DNA from 2 places in the Lysinibacillus sp. SGAir0095 genome. Region 1 is predicted to be linked to the other one. Evidence: riboswitches for the same ligand, from Rfam matches in the RefSeq annotation. Region 1 holds a riboswitch; the other holds the start of a gene.
The links. Region 1 has a riboswitch for glycine ahead of C1N55_RS07715 (amino acid permease). Riboswitches for the same ligand answer to the same signal wherever they lie in the genome.
Positions count from the first base shown of each region.

Region 2: linked by a shared signal. The riboswitch ahead of gcvT (glycine cleavage system aminomethyltransferase GcvT) and the one ahead of C1N55_RS07715 (amino acid permease) in region 1 are both predicted to bind glycine.

Region 1 is NZ_CP028083.1:1,562,806-1,569,554, forward strand. Features, by position in the region: gene C1N55_RS07705 (sigma-54 interaction domain-containing protein) at 1-735, opposite strand, end outside; gene C1N55_RS07710 (YqkE family protein) at 1,005-1,274, shown strand; gene C1N55_RS07715 (amino acid permease) at 1,414-2,754, opposite strand; glycine riboswitch at 3,145-3,221, opposite strand; gene C1N55_RS07720 (VanZ family protein) at 3,480-3,986, opposite strand; gene C1N55_RS07725 (aldo/keto reductase) at 3,983-4,882, opposite strand; gene C1N55_RS07730 (NUDIX domain-containing protein) at 4,965-5,504, shown strand; gene C1N55_RS07735 (hypothetical protein) at 5,643-6,161, shown strand; gene C1N55_RS07740 (ferric iron uptake transcriptional regulator) at 6,318-6,749, shown strand, end outside.
Region 2 is NZ_CP028083.1:2,421,560-2,428,308, reverse strand. Features, by position in the region: gene C1N55_RS11930 (ComGF family competence protein) at 1-356, shown strand, start outside; gene C1N55_RS11920 (shikimate kinase) at 558-1,070, shown strand; glycine riboswitch at 1,204-1,297, shown strand; gene gcvT (glycine cleavage system aminomethyltransferase GcvT) at 1,572-2,675, shown strand; gene gcvPA (aminomethyl-transferring glycine dehydrogenase subunit GcvPA) at 2,699-4,045, shown strand; gene gcvPB (aminomethyl-transferring glycine dehydrogenase subunit GcvPB) at 4,038-5,507, shown strand; gene C1N55_RS11900 (rhodanese-like domain-containing protein) at 5,890-6,273, opposite strand; gene C1N55_RS11895 (lipoate--protein ligase family protein) at 6,378-6,749, shown strand, end outside.

The sequences.
Region 1 (6,749 bases):
TTCATTGACTTCCTCTATGAAAAGCGTGCCACCCTCAGCACGTTGAATACGTCCTTTCTTAACATCTTGATTTACCTCCCATTTCCCAAAGAGCTCTTCTTCGAGCAATTCTTTCGGGATGGTGGAGCAGTTCATTTTAACAAAATAGTTTTCTGCTCGATTCGATAAACCATGAATGCTTTGTGCAAACATTTCTTTCCCTGTCCCGATTTCACCCTCGATTAAAACGGGCAATTTAGTGGGGGCGATGGTTGTAATAGTTTCTTTGATTTTCCGAATCGTTAAAGAACTGCCTTTAATATCCGCTAAGTTATAAAAGGATTCTGTGTATTGGTTTATATTGGTCTCGATTTGGTCCATTGTTTTTCGTACATGTGAACTTAGCTTTTTCCAATCACTCATATCACGGAAGATGACACTCCCGAATGCACCGATGATTTCGCCATCTACAACAATAGGCACTCGGTTAGCAAGCATATAAGTACCCTTGATGTAATGTGGTGCAGCGATTTCAGCAGTGCCTCGCTCCATCACTAAATGCATTTCACTATTTTCAATGACATCGGCAACATGTTTTCCAATGGCTTCTTCACGACTTACTTCAAGGAAATGACAATATTCATCGTTTATATAAATAATCTTCGCATCCCGATCGACAACAACGAACCATTGAAAGGCCGTTTCCAAAATCTGAGAGATCACATTTGTCGAAAGCAGCTTCAACCAATTCTCCATTTTTACACCTCTTCTCTAAGTTTCTCATTTTAACTATTTTACACATAAAAATGCTCAAATTAGTAGAGTAGGGTAAAATTAAATGAAAGGCTTCGGTTTTAATATGTCTAGATGGTAGTGCTAGACTTCTGGTGATTGGAAATTATTAGTAAGGAGTAAGGAGTTCGTAGTTATTACTATTGAAGTATTCCATTGACGGATATCGTGTTTTACAAAAAATCGTGTTAAACTAAATTGAGAAATTCGATCATTCAAGTAGGTGACTAAACATGGGGAAAAAGAAAAAACAAGGTCAAAAACCAGTGGAGCAAGCTTCTTCTCAATCACGAAAAAATGAGGATTCGTTAACATTGCAAGATCAATTAAACGGCGATATTCTTGCCAAATTAAAGGCAGCTAAGAAAAGCCTGGTTGAAGAAGAGCAAGCAAAAGAGGAAGAACGACAAGCTCGATTAGTTTTCGAACGCAAACAGCGTGAAAAGAATATGAGCTTTGAAGAATTATTAGACAAATATGGTGATCAAGGCTCGAAGTTTTAGAGTGGGGTAGCACTCCTGTGGTACGGTTTAAGTCATTTTGACACTCCACCCGGGTCTTGGTCGTTTTCCCAGCTTTTAAAATTCTATGGAAAAACAAGAAAACAGCACTCAGAGATGGGTGCTGTTTTCTTAAAAAACGCTATTTTATTCTATTCATTACATACGTGAAGATCACCAGGATGAACCAAATTGGCGTTAGCAATAAAGCGGAACGCGTTTCTTCGGAAATAAACATGATAATGAGGATAGCTACAAACAGTGCTAACACAACATAGTTGATGAAAGGAGTCAAAGGTGCCTTAAATGTTGATCTTTTATGTAAATTTGGACGATATTTCTTGTAACGAATATGGGAGATTAAAATAATGCTCCATACCCAGATGAAGCAGATCGCACTAATCGTTGTCACTATACTGAAAGCAGAGTCAGGAATCGCATAGCTTAGCAATGCACCGATTGATACTACTATTGTAGAAACAAAAAGGGCATTTGCCGGAACTGCATTTTTATTTAATTTCCCAAATGATTTTGCACCTTGCTTATTTTTACTTAAGTTGAACATAATTCGACTCGTCGAAAATAAACCGCTATTACCAGCTGAGGCTGCTGAGGTTAACACAACAAAGTTAATGATTCCCGCGGCAATTGGAATACCAACAAGTGCAAATACCTGTACAAATGGACTGTTTTCTGCGCTTAAAACTGTCCATGGATTAATACATAAAATGACAAATAAAGCACCAACGTAGAACAGTAAAATTCGCACAGGAATCTTATTGATGGCAGATGGAATATTTTTTCTTGGATTAGCGGTTTCAGCAGCTGATACACCGACTAATTCAACTCCTACAAAGGAAAAGACGACCATTTGGAAGGAGAATAAAAATCCTGATATGCCGTTAGGGAAGATGCCACCATATTCCCATAGGTTTCTTACCGACACAACGCCGGACTCTGTTTCAAATCCAATCATTAATAGAACAATCCCGATGACGATAAGAGCGATAATGGTGATGATTTTTATTAAGGCAAACCAAAATTCTAATTCACCAAAAAGCTTTACAGTTAATAAATTCAAACCTAGTAAAATAACTAAACATGCTATAGCTGGCATCCACTGAGGAATATCAAACCAATATTTTACATAGTGGCCAACAGCTATAATGTCGGCCATGGCCGTCATAATCCAACAGAACCAGTAAGTCCAACCAGTTACATAACCAGCCCAAGGACCAACATAGTCTGATGCAAAATCAGTAAAAGACTGATAGCCTGAGTTTGAGAGAAGTAACTCTCCAAGAGCTCGCATGACGAAAAATACTGCCGTTCCGATAATCAAGTAAACAAACAGTATGGAAGGTCCAGCTTTTTCTATCGCCGCACCAGATCCTAAGAATAGTCCAGTACCAATCGTTCCACCGATGGCAATTAATTGAACGTGCCGGTTTTTTAAGTCTCTTTTTAATTCACGATGTTCCATATATATGCCCCCTGATAGTAAGCGGCCTGCTTTTGTTTTAAGTTGGGAGGGGATACGAGGCTATAAACTAGTATAATGCTGACACTTTTGAGTTTATTCCCGACACTTTAGTAAAAAATCTCGACAGTATCAGCAATATTCTCGGACAGAATTTAATAGACCGACTTTTTCCATATTATCTGTCAATCCGATAAACCATTTGTTGAATTGTAGCCTAAATCCGCCTAACCAATTATTAAAACTAGCAACAATACCTGAAAATAAAAAATGAGATAGGAAGCATTCCTATCTCATGACGTAAAAAATAACAAAAAGAAAATAGCAAAAACTATGATTCCATTAATGACTATATGACAAAAAATAGAATGATCTGTTTTTCTAAGTTGAAGTTGTTACTTTTCTGTACTTTTGCCTGAGATTGTGAACCCTTCGGCGTCGCAAACAGCGATCTCTCCAGAAATTGCTCCTGCTATAGTCATCCCATAGCAATCACCGCTATAAAATTTTTCACTTTAGAACACTTTTCTCATAAAAGTAAAAAAACGTTCTTTAAATAAGTGACCAGCAGTTAATCGGATTTTGCGTCTGTTAATCTGCTAATATGTGTCATTATATCAAAAAAATGATTCAAGTCTATGGATTTATGAAAAATAAAATTGTTATGAAAAATGACAGAAAATGATAGTGATCAAAAAAGAGAACATAACATCGAAATGTTACATTCTCTATTCACTCGCACTATTTGGACTTAATGAGGGTCTTCTTATTTTTTGATAGAGAACAAATCCAATCTTAAAGACAATGATAAAAGTGATTGCTCCTGATGTATCAAGGATGACATCATCAAAAATACCCGTTCTGCCAACAACAAAGGTTTGACGAAATTCATCTAGTGAAGCTACCACAAAAGTCGTAAGGATTGCAAAGACAACAGCAAACTTTACTTTAAACTTGCGATACATCAAGTAAAACAAAATTGCAATGAATCCATAGCCGACAAAATGCAATCCTTTTCGAACTAAGAATTCAATGAAATAATAATAGCCGCGAGTTTCGACTGAGATGGTTTGCCCCCAATAAGTTACTTCAATTTTGCTTAATAAGTTATAGAAAGGTTGATCTCCCAACGTTTCCTTTAATGTAGGTACAATTGTTTGCTGTTCGTAGGTCATACTTGAAACACAAAATAATAAAACTAAAACGGTAATGAGCAAGAAAATATATTTTTTCATCGGTGCTCGGTATAAATTTCTTTCTTCGTAATTTGTTCGATTGGTGTGAAGTCATGAATAGCTTGTGATTTTTCGTATGCCTTTAAATTTTCTAGTAATTGTTGCATTGAGCTTGCTCCAATAACAGTGGAGGCAATAACTGGATGACTTAAATTATACGCAAGGCTTAAAGCGTGAATATCCTCATAGCAAATCTGCAGGCTATTGAGTGTTTCTATTAATTGTTCTTTTGAATAAGTTAAGTAGCCATTCGAACTTTCTACACGTTTTTGCCATTCGTTTGTTAAAAGTCCTTTAGCAATGGAGCCACGTGTGACCACGGAAGCATTCGTGTCTGAAATTTCATCAAACCATTCTTCTGAGCGTCGGTCTAATAGACTGTATTGCATCATATTGGAGATACCATGACTTCGTTCTAAAAAGGATCTAAATACATTGGGTCTAATAGACGAAATGCCGTATTCTCGAATATAGCCTTCTTTTTTCAACTGTTCAAAGGTTGAAATAATTTCATCCCAAGGATCATCAATAGTCCCGCCATGTAGTTGATAGACATCGATATAATCCGTTTGGAGACGCTTTAAGCTCATCTTAAGAGCATTTTCGATGTGTGATGGGGAAGGGTCCCAATGCCAGCCATCTTCACCAGGCTCCCAACGGTTTCCAACTTTCGTAGCAAGGACTATATCGTGTCGATGCGGTTTTAATAGTTCTCCCACGATTTCTTCATTTATCCCTTTATCGTAAAGGTCTGCTGTATCAAAATAGTTAACCCCAGACTCAAGAGCTGTTTCAACAATTGGTTTTGCATCCGTTAATGATGTTGGAAGAGACATGCAGCCTAAACTAATCTCCGAAATTTCAATTTCGCTTTTTCCAAGTTTTCTTTTTTTCATTTCACAACCCTCTTTCCTTCAAAGCAATTCATCATTAATGGTACAATGAAAACAATAAATACGACAAGTGAGGGCATTTGAAATGAATAAATTTGAGGAAAAATCACTACGTTCTAATCCGATATATAAGGGTAAAGTTATTTCATTGAAGGTTGATGATGTATTGTTGCCGAATGGGAAAGAATCGAAAAGGGAAATTGTTAACCATCCTGGAGCAGTTGCCATCATTTCTATTACAGCTGAGGGTAAGCTTATTCTTGTTGAACAATATCGAAAAGCTCTTGAAAGATCGATTATTGAAATTCCAGCTGGGAAATTAGAGCCCGGTGAGAGTCCAGCGCTTACTGCAAGACGAGAATTAGAAGAAGAAACAGGCTATGGATGTCATGAGCTTCAATATTTACAAACCTTCGCAACATCTCCCGGTTTTGCAGATGAAGTGATTCATTTGTTTGTTGCGAAAGATTTATATAAAATAGAGGAAAAAGCTGATCTCGATGAGGATGAATTTGTAGAACTATTAGAAGTGACTATAGAAGCAGCAGAAGAAATGGTAAAAGAGCAAAGAATTTTTGATGCAAAAACAGCTTTTGCTGTACTTTGGTTAAAAGCCAATCAGTAAAAAATTGATTTTTTATAACCATAAGGAAATATAAGATTTACGGCAAAAAATGATAGATTTTACGAAAAATCTGAACTAGTTTAAGAGTAATAATGATAGAGAACGAGCATAAGATGTATCATCGAAAGGAGAATGCTTATGTTTCGTTCGGTCTTATTTATCCAATATGCTATTATTCTTGCAATTAGCTTTGTCAGTGGTGTTATCTGTTTTCAAGTTTTTCCATTGGACAAGTCCATGAAATTAATAAGCTATATTGATCCAAGAGTGCTTGATATTACAGATATTTCAGTTTGGGGAACAATTCTTCCGCTAATTGCTTGGATGGTCTTGGTGTTGTTTTTTGCAACCCATCCTTATTTACACGTGTTAGCGAAGTTAGTTGTTGGTATAAAAATTACATTCTTTGGCTTTAGTTCCGTGTTTCTGTTAACGCAACAAGAATCTTTGCTTGTTTATAGTGTCTGGTGGTTTCCATTTCAATTAATTTATTGTTTCCTTCTTTTTATGCTTTGTTCTGTTTACTCAGCAAAAAAAGTCGGTCCCAATAAGAAATTCGTCTTTTCTCAAAGACTATTTGTAACACTTTTGATTGCATTATCTGTCATTTGTGTGGGTGAAATTGTGTCAATTTCGTATATTCTGCCTCGACTTTAACGTGTACCATAAGCCATTTTCTAGTATTTATTATCATATATGGATGCTTTTAGTGAACGAAAATGCTCGTTAGTGTATTTCGATGAATAATTCATCCCTCTCTTGTAATAGCTTTTACTCATTTGTTATAATAGAATGAGTTTAGGAGGGCGTCGTATGGAAAGCCGTATTGATCGTATAAAAAAGCAATTGCATAGTGCTGGCTATAAACTGACGCCACAGCGTGAAGCGACAGTTGCAGTGCTATTAGAACATGAAGAAGACCATTTAAGTGCTGAAGATGTCTATTTATTAGTAAAAGATAAAGCACCAGAAATCGGGCTGGCAACAGTTTATCGAACTTTGGAATTATTAACTGAGTTGAAGATTGTCGATAAAATTAATTTTGGCGATGGCGTATCCCGTTATGACCTTCGACAAGAAGGGGCAAAGCACTTCCATCATCACCTAGTCTGTATTGAATGTGGAGCAGTAGACGAAATTCAAGAGGATCTGCTTGAAGATGTAGAAGGTATTGTCGAAAAACGTTGGAACTTTATAATCAAAGACCACCGTCTGACATTCCATGGCATTTGCCACAGATGTCAT
Region 2 (6,749 bases), 860 kb from region 1:
TATTAGTCGTCCTTTTTTGGATACAGCAAATGAATACAACCTATTTTACAAATGAAGATACAGCTTGGGAATTCTTTGTGTACGACTTTCAACAATCTTTAGTAAATGTTAAAGAGATTAAATTATCAAATGACTCCAAAACAGTAGATGTATTTTATATAAATGATGTAAAAAAAATAAATCGAAGTGGCGATGTGCTTAGATTAATTATAAACAATCAAGGTAATACTCCATTATTAATCGGAGTTCGCAGTGCTTTGTTTAATTGGGATGGTCAATTTCTCACGTTATCAGTTATTTTTAACAATGGGGTAGAAAAGGAGAGGAGGTTTTTTGTTCAAAAAATTACGCAATGAAAGTGGAGCAACTTTTGCACTTGCTATCATGTTGTTATTTGTCACAACTTCTTTTATTACTTTCTATTGTTTATCGTACGAATCACAAATAAAAGTGTATAATTCATTGGAATTCGCCAATGTTCGTGCTACGATAAACCTACTGAGGGAAATTGGTAGTAAGTAGTAGATAGATTTTGGAGAGTCAAAGAAGGTGATAGCATGCGAAAAATATATTTAGTAGGCTTCATGGGATGTGGTAAGAGCGCTATCGGACGAAGGCTAAGTTATTTTTTAAGACTGCCATATTACGACATGGATCATGAGATTGTTCGGCAACAAGGAATGTCAATTCCCGAAATATTCGAGGTGTATGGAGAAGCTCATTTTAGAACATTAGAAAGAGAATTTCTTCTTAACTTCCGAGACGAAGCATGTATTATTGCAACTGGTGGCGGAGTAGCAATGAGCGAAGAAAACCGTAATATCATGCGTCGTTCCGGATTGGTCTTTTTTTTAGATGCAACATTCGAAGATATATATGTGCGTATTAAAAATGATAAAAATCGACCAATCGTACAACGTTCTACTAAACAAGAGTTAGAGCAATTGTATCAAACGAGAAGAAAGTTCTATAGAGCTTGTGGTCATATTCGAGTATTGACTGAAAGTCGAACTCTACGTCAAATTGTTGAATATATAGGCTTTCAGGTGAATCGTTTAAAAGGCGAATGATAATTGTATTTTTTATTTAGAATGTTCGTTTTTAAACTTAATTTAAAAAAAGATTGCCTTTTCATGACCACCAATGTTAGGATATAGCCAAGAGATGTTATATTTAGTACATTGAATTTAGAATATCGCGCGGATGATTGTGCGGGGAGAGAACGTGAAAAGCGTCGCCGAAGGAGCAAGTAGTGAAGAGCTATGAATCTCTCAGGCAAAAAGACTCGTACAGGACGCATCTCTGGAGAGTGCTGTTTTCAGCTTGTTTGAATCAGCCACCAAAGGGGAAAGCCAATTTTAATTCGAATTACTAAGAGTGATTTGGTGTAACTTTCAGGTGCAAGGACAGGGGATTCCTCAAGTAACTAGAGGATTCGTCTGTCCTTTTTTTGCGGATAAGAAAGGGTTTTAAAGAATATCCGGCAAAAATGCGTCAAAATCTCGACCTCTTCTGAGTTGAGATGTGTTTTCCAATGTGCAAAATTATGGATAATATTAGGGGGACCAAGAATGGGAAATGAATTAAAACGAACGCCACTTTTTTGTGAGTATGCAAACTACGGCGGGAAAACAATTGATTTTGGAGGTTGGGATCTACCGGTCCAATTCTCTTCCATTAAAGAAGAGCATGATGCTGTTCGTCACCGTGCTGGCCTTTTCGATGTATCCCATATGGGAGAAATTATTGTAGAAGGCAAAGATGCATTAACATACTTACAATTTTTATTAACTAATGATATTTCAAAAATTCAAATTGGTGGAGCTCAATATAATGCGATGTGTTATGAAACTGGTGGAGTTGTTGATGACCTATTAGTTTACCGACTAGAAGATGAGAAATATTTATTGTGTGTGAATGCAGCTAATATTGAAAAAGATTTTGAATGGATGAATAAACACGTTCAAGGTGATGTTACTGTAATAAACAAATCCAATGAATATGCACAAATTGCCTTACAGGGTCCGTTATCTGTAGAAGTACTTCAAACTTTAACTGATGTGGACTTGAACTCTTTGCAATATTTTAAATTTATAGAAAACGCTCAGATTGCTGGAAACCAAGTATTACTTTCGCGTACTGGTTATACAGGGGAAGATGGTTTTGAACTTTACGGTGAGCCTCAAGCAATCGTTGATTTATGGACAAAAATTTTAGAAGCAGGAAAAGACAAGGGAGTAGTACCAGCTGGATTAGGAGCTCGTGATACTTTACGCTTTGAAGCATGTCTTCCTTTATATGGCCAGGAGCTTTCAAAAGATATTTCACCACTTGAAGCTGGAATTGGTTTTGCAGTAAAGCTTCAAAAAGAAAGTGACTTTATCGGAAAAGAAGCTCTAATTTCCCAAAAGGAAAATGGTCTTGCTCAAAAACTTATCGGTGTTGAAATGGTTGACAAAGGGATTCCTCGTCATGGCTATAAAGTGTTTAAAGATGGGATTGAAATCGGAGAGATCACAACAGGAACCCAATCGCCATTAACAAAGAGAAACATTGGTTTAGCTTTAATTGATGCAAAATTTGCTCAATTAGAAACTGAATTAGAAGTTGAAATTCGAAATAAAAAAGTAAAGGCGCAAACTGTCGCAACTCCTTTTTATAAACGCTCAAATTAAATCGTGAAAAGAGGCTTAATCGAATGGTACATCGTTATCTTCCTATGACGGAACAAGATAAAAAAGAGATGCTTTCGACGATTGGTGTTGAAAGTATTAACGAATTATTTTCGGATATTCCTGAAAGTGTTCGTTTCCAAGGCTTATATAATATAAAACCGGCAAAATCAGAATCTGCTCTATTGAAAGAATTAAAACAACTAGCTGCTAAAAATGAAGACACAGATTCAAATGTGTCTTTCCTGGGTGCAGGTATTTATAACCACTATAAACCAGTAATTGTCGATCATGTTATTTCTCGTTCAGAATTTTATACTGCCTACACACCATATCAACCTGAAATCTCACAAGGTGAATTACAAGCCATCTTTGAATTCCAAACAATGATTGCAGAACTTACTGGAATGGATCTAGCAAACTCATCAATGTATGATGGAGGTACTTCCTTAGCAGAAGCTGGAATGCTTGCCGCCGGTCATACTCGTCGCAAGAAATTACTAGTTTCAGAGGCAATCCATCCTGAATATCGTGATGTAGTAGCTACTTATGCTTATGGTCAATCTATTGAAATTGTAACAGTACCAACTACTAACGGTGTTACAGATATCGATAAGTTAAAAGAATTAATAGACGACAATACAGCAGGAGTAATGGTGCAGTATCCAAACTTCTTTGGTCAAATCGAGGATCTTCAAACAATTGGTGACATTACTCATGAAGCGAAGGGATTATTTATCGTGTCAGCGAATCCGCTCGCTTTAGGTATCCTAACTCCTCCAGGCAAATTAGGTGCAGATATAACTGTAGGGGATGCTCAAGTGTTTGGTATTTCTGAAAGCTTTGGTGGTCCTTATTGCGGTTATTTCGCTACAACTACTAAGCTAATGCGTAAAGTACCAGGTCGTTTAGTAGGAGAAACTGTAGATCAAGATGGTCGCCGTGGCTATGTTTTAACTTTACAGGCTCGTGAACAGCACATCCGTAGAGAAAAAGCGACGTCCAATATTTGTTCAAACCAAGCTTTATTAGCTCTTGCAGCGTCTGTTGCAATGACTGCCCTTGGTAAAAAAGGTGTTCAAGAAATGGCGAAACAAAACATAGTGAAAACTCGTTATGCAAAAAATGCCTTTGAAGCAGCAGATTTCACAGTAGCATTCCAAGGGGCACACTTTAATGAAATTGTCATAAAAACAAACAAATCAGTAGCCGAAATCAATGAACAACTTATTCAGGATGGTATTATTGGCGGCTTTAACTTAGGCACAATTTATCCAGAGTTAGAAAATCATGTATTGATTGCTGTTACTGAATTACGTACAAAAGAAGAAATCGACGCATTAGTTGAGAAAATGGGGGCTTACAATGCATAACGAAAATCAATCACTCATTTTTGAATTATCCAAAGAAGGTCGTGTAGGCTACAGCTTACCAGAATTAGATGTACAGGATTTTGATCTATCTGATTTACTGCCAGCAGGGTATGTTCGTGAAGAAGCTGCGGAATTACCGGAAGTTGCAGAACTAGACATTATGCGCCATTATACAGCTCTATCTCGTCGTAACCACGGAGTAGATTCAGGGTTCTATCCATTAGGCTCTTGTACAATGAAATACAATCCGAAGATTAATGAAAATGTAGCGAGATTATCAGGCTTCGCCAATATCCATCCTCTACAAGATGAAGCTACTGTACAAGGTGCTATGGAGTTGTTATATGAACTTCAAACTTCATTAGTAGAAATTACAGGTATGGATGAAGTAACTTTACAACCGGCAGCCGGAGCTCATGGAGAATGGACAGCATTAATGATGATCCGAGCATTCCATGAAGCGAATGGAGAAGGTCATCGTAACAAAGTTATCGTGCCAGACTCTGCTCATGGAACGAACCCGGCATCAGCAACAGTTGCAGGTTTTGAAACGATTACCGTGAAATCAAACGAAGATGGATTAGTAGATCTAGACGATTTGCGCCGAGTAGTTGGAGAAGATACAGCAGCGTTAATGTTAACAAATCCTAATACACTAGGTTTATTTGAGGAAAACATTTTGGAAATGGCTGAAATCATTCATGGTGTTGGCGGTAAAGTATATTATGATGGCGCTAATCTAAATGCAGTTATGAGTAAAGCACGTCCTGGAGACATGGGCTTTGACTGTGTACATTTAAACCTTCATAAAACATTTACAGGTCCTCATGGTGGAGGTGGGCCAGGTTCTGGTCCAGTTGGTGTGAAATCGGATTTAATTCCTTTTTTACCAAAACCTGTTTTAGTGAAAAAAGAAGATGGCTCATTCCATTTTGATTACAATCGTCCTCAATCAATTGGTCGTGTTAAGCCTTATTACGGTAACTTCGGTATCAATGTACGTGCTTATACTTATATCCGTACAATGGGGCCAGATGGTTTAAAAGCTGTAACTGAATATGCAGTTTTAAATGCGAACTACATGATGCGTCGCCTAGAGCCATACTTTGATCTTCCATATAACCGTCATTGTAAGCATGAATTCGTTCTTTCAGGCCGACGTCAGAAGAAATTGGGTGTTCGTACTTTGGATATTGCCAAACGTCTTTTAGACTTTGGGTATCATCCACCAACAATTTACTTCCCATTGAATGTTGAAGAGGGAATGATGATTGAACCGACAGAGACAGAATCAAAAGAGACCTTAGATGCATTTTGTGACGCTATGATACAAATTGCAAAAGAAACGGAAGAAAACCCTTCTATCGTACAAGAGGCACCACATACAACAGTAATAAGCCGTTTAGATGAAACTCGTGCTGCTCGTACACCGGTTCTTCGTTTTACAAAAAATGAAGGTTAATAGATTTAGACGTCTTTTATGAGGCGTCTATTTATTTGTGGGTGTTCAATTTATCAAAAAAGTGATAACAGATAAAAAAATTAGTAGAATTAGCAGGATTTAGAATTGTTCAAAAAAGTTAAAATAAAAATTCCTATTTAATAGGAAGAAACTCATGTTTTTTATTGTATAGATAGCGGTTTTTTGAGATGTTTTCAAGAGTGATAAATGATAAATGTGAAGATGAAAATAAATATATCGAATCATTTTTAAAGGGACATCTCATATTTTGCGAGACGTCCCTTTTTTAGCGGATAGAAAATTTTAAGATTTCGAGGATTACCCGCAAAAGAAAAAACATAACCTGACCAATTATTGCCCAAGCCGTGTTTTTCTAAAGTGCTTATGCTTTTGTTTTCACTTTACCTGTCCAAGTTTTGAAGCCGCCTTGTAATTGGTAGACCTGATTATAGCCTTTTTTCTTTAAGAAAAGGGCAGTACGTGCACTACGGCCAGAATTTTGGCAATAAAGGTAAACCGGTAAATCAGAACGAACTTCTTTATAGCGCTGGCGAAGTTGGGTTGAGGGGATATTACGTGCACCTAAAATATGACCCGCTTCAAATTCCTTAACTTCACGCACATCAATAAGTTGTGCTTTTCGATAGCCTTGGATAAATTGTTCTTGAGTTAAGTTTGTCACTGCCTTTTTAAGACGCAGTGTATTTACTAGAACGTATACGACGATAACACCTAGTATGATAGCAATTGTATAAAGTACAGCCACTGCAATATTTCTCCTTTCTTTCTTCATATTCCATTATAAAAGAGAAAGTGGCGTTAGTCCAATCAGTTTGATAAAATGATATTTAGACTTGAGGAGATGATGAAATGAAATCAAAATGGTATTTTATTAATTCAGGACCATGTAGTCCATCGTATAATATGGCTTTAGATGAAGCATTACTAGACTTCCATAGCCAAGGTGAAATTCCTCCAGTAATAAGATTTTACGAGTGGAATCCAGCTACACTATCAATTGGTTATTTTCAACGTGCAGAAAAAGATATTGATTTAGAAGTTTTACGAACAAACAACTTAGGATTTGTTCGACGCCCAACTGGTGGACGAGCTGTTCTCCATGAGAGCGAGTTAACTTATAGCATTATCGTAACCGAACAATACCCCAACATGCCTGTTAGTGTGACAGAGGCTTATCGGGTGCTGAGTGAAGGATTACTACTAGGTTTTCAAAATTTAGGG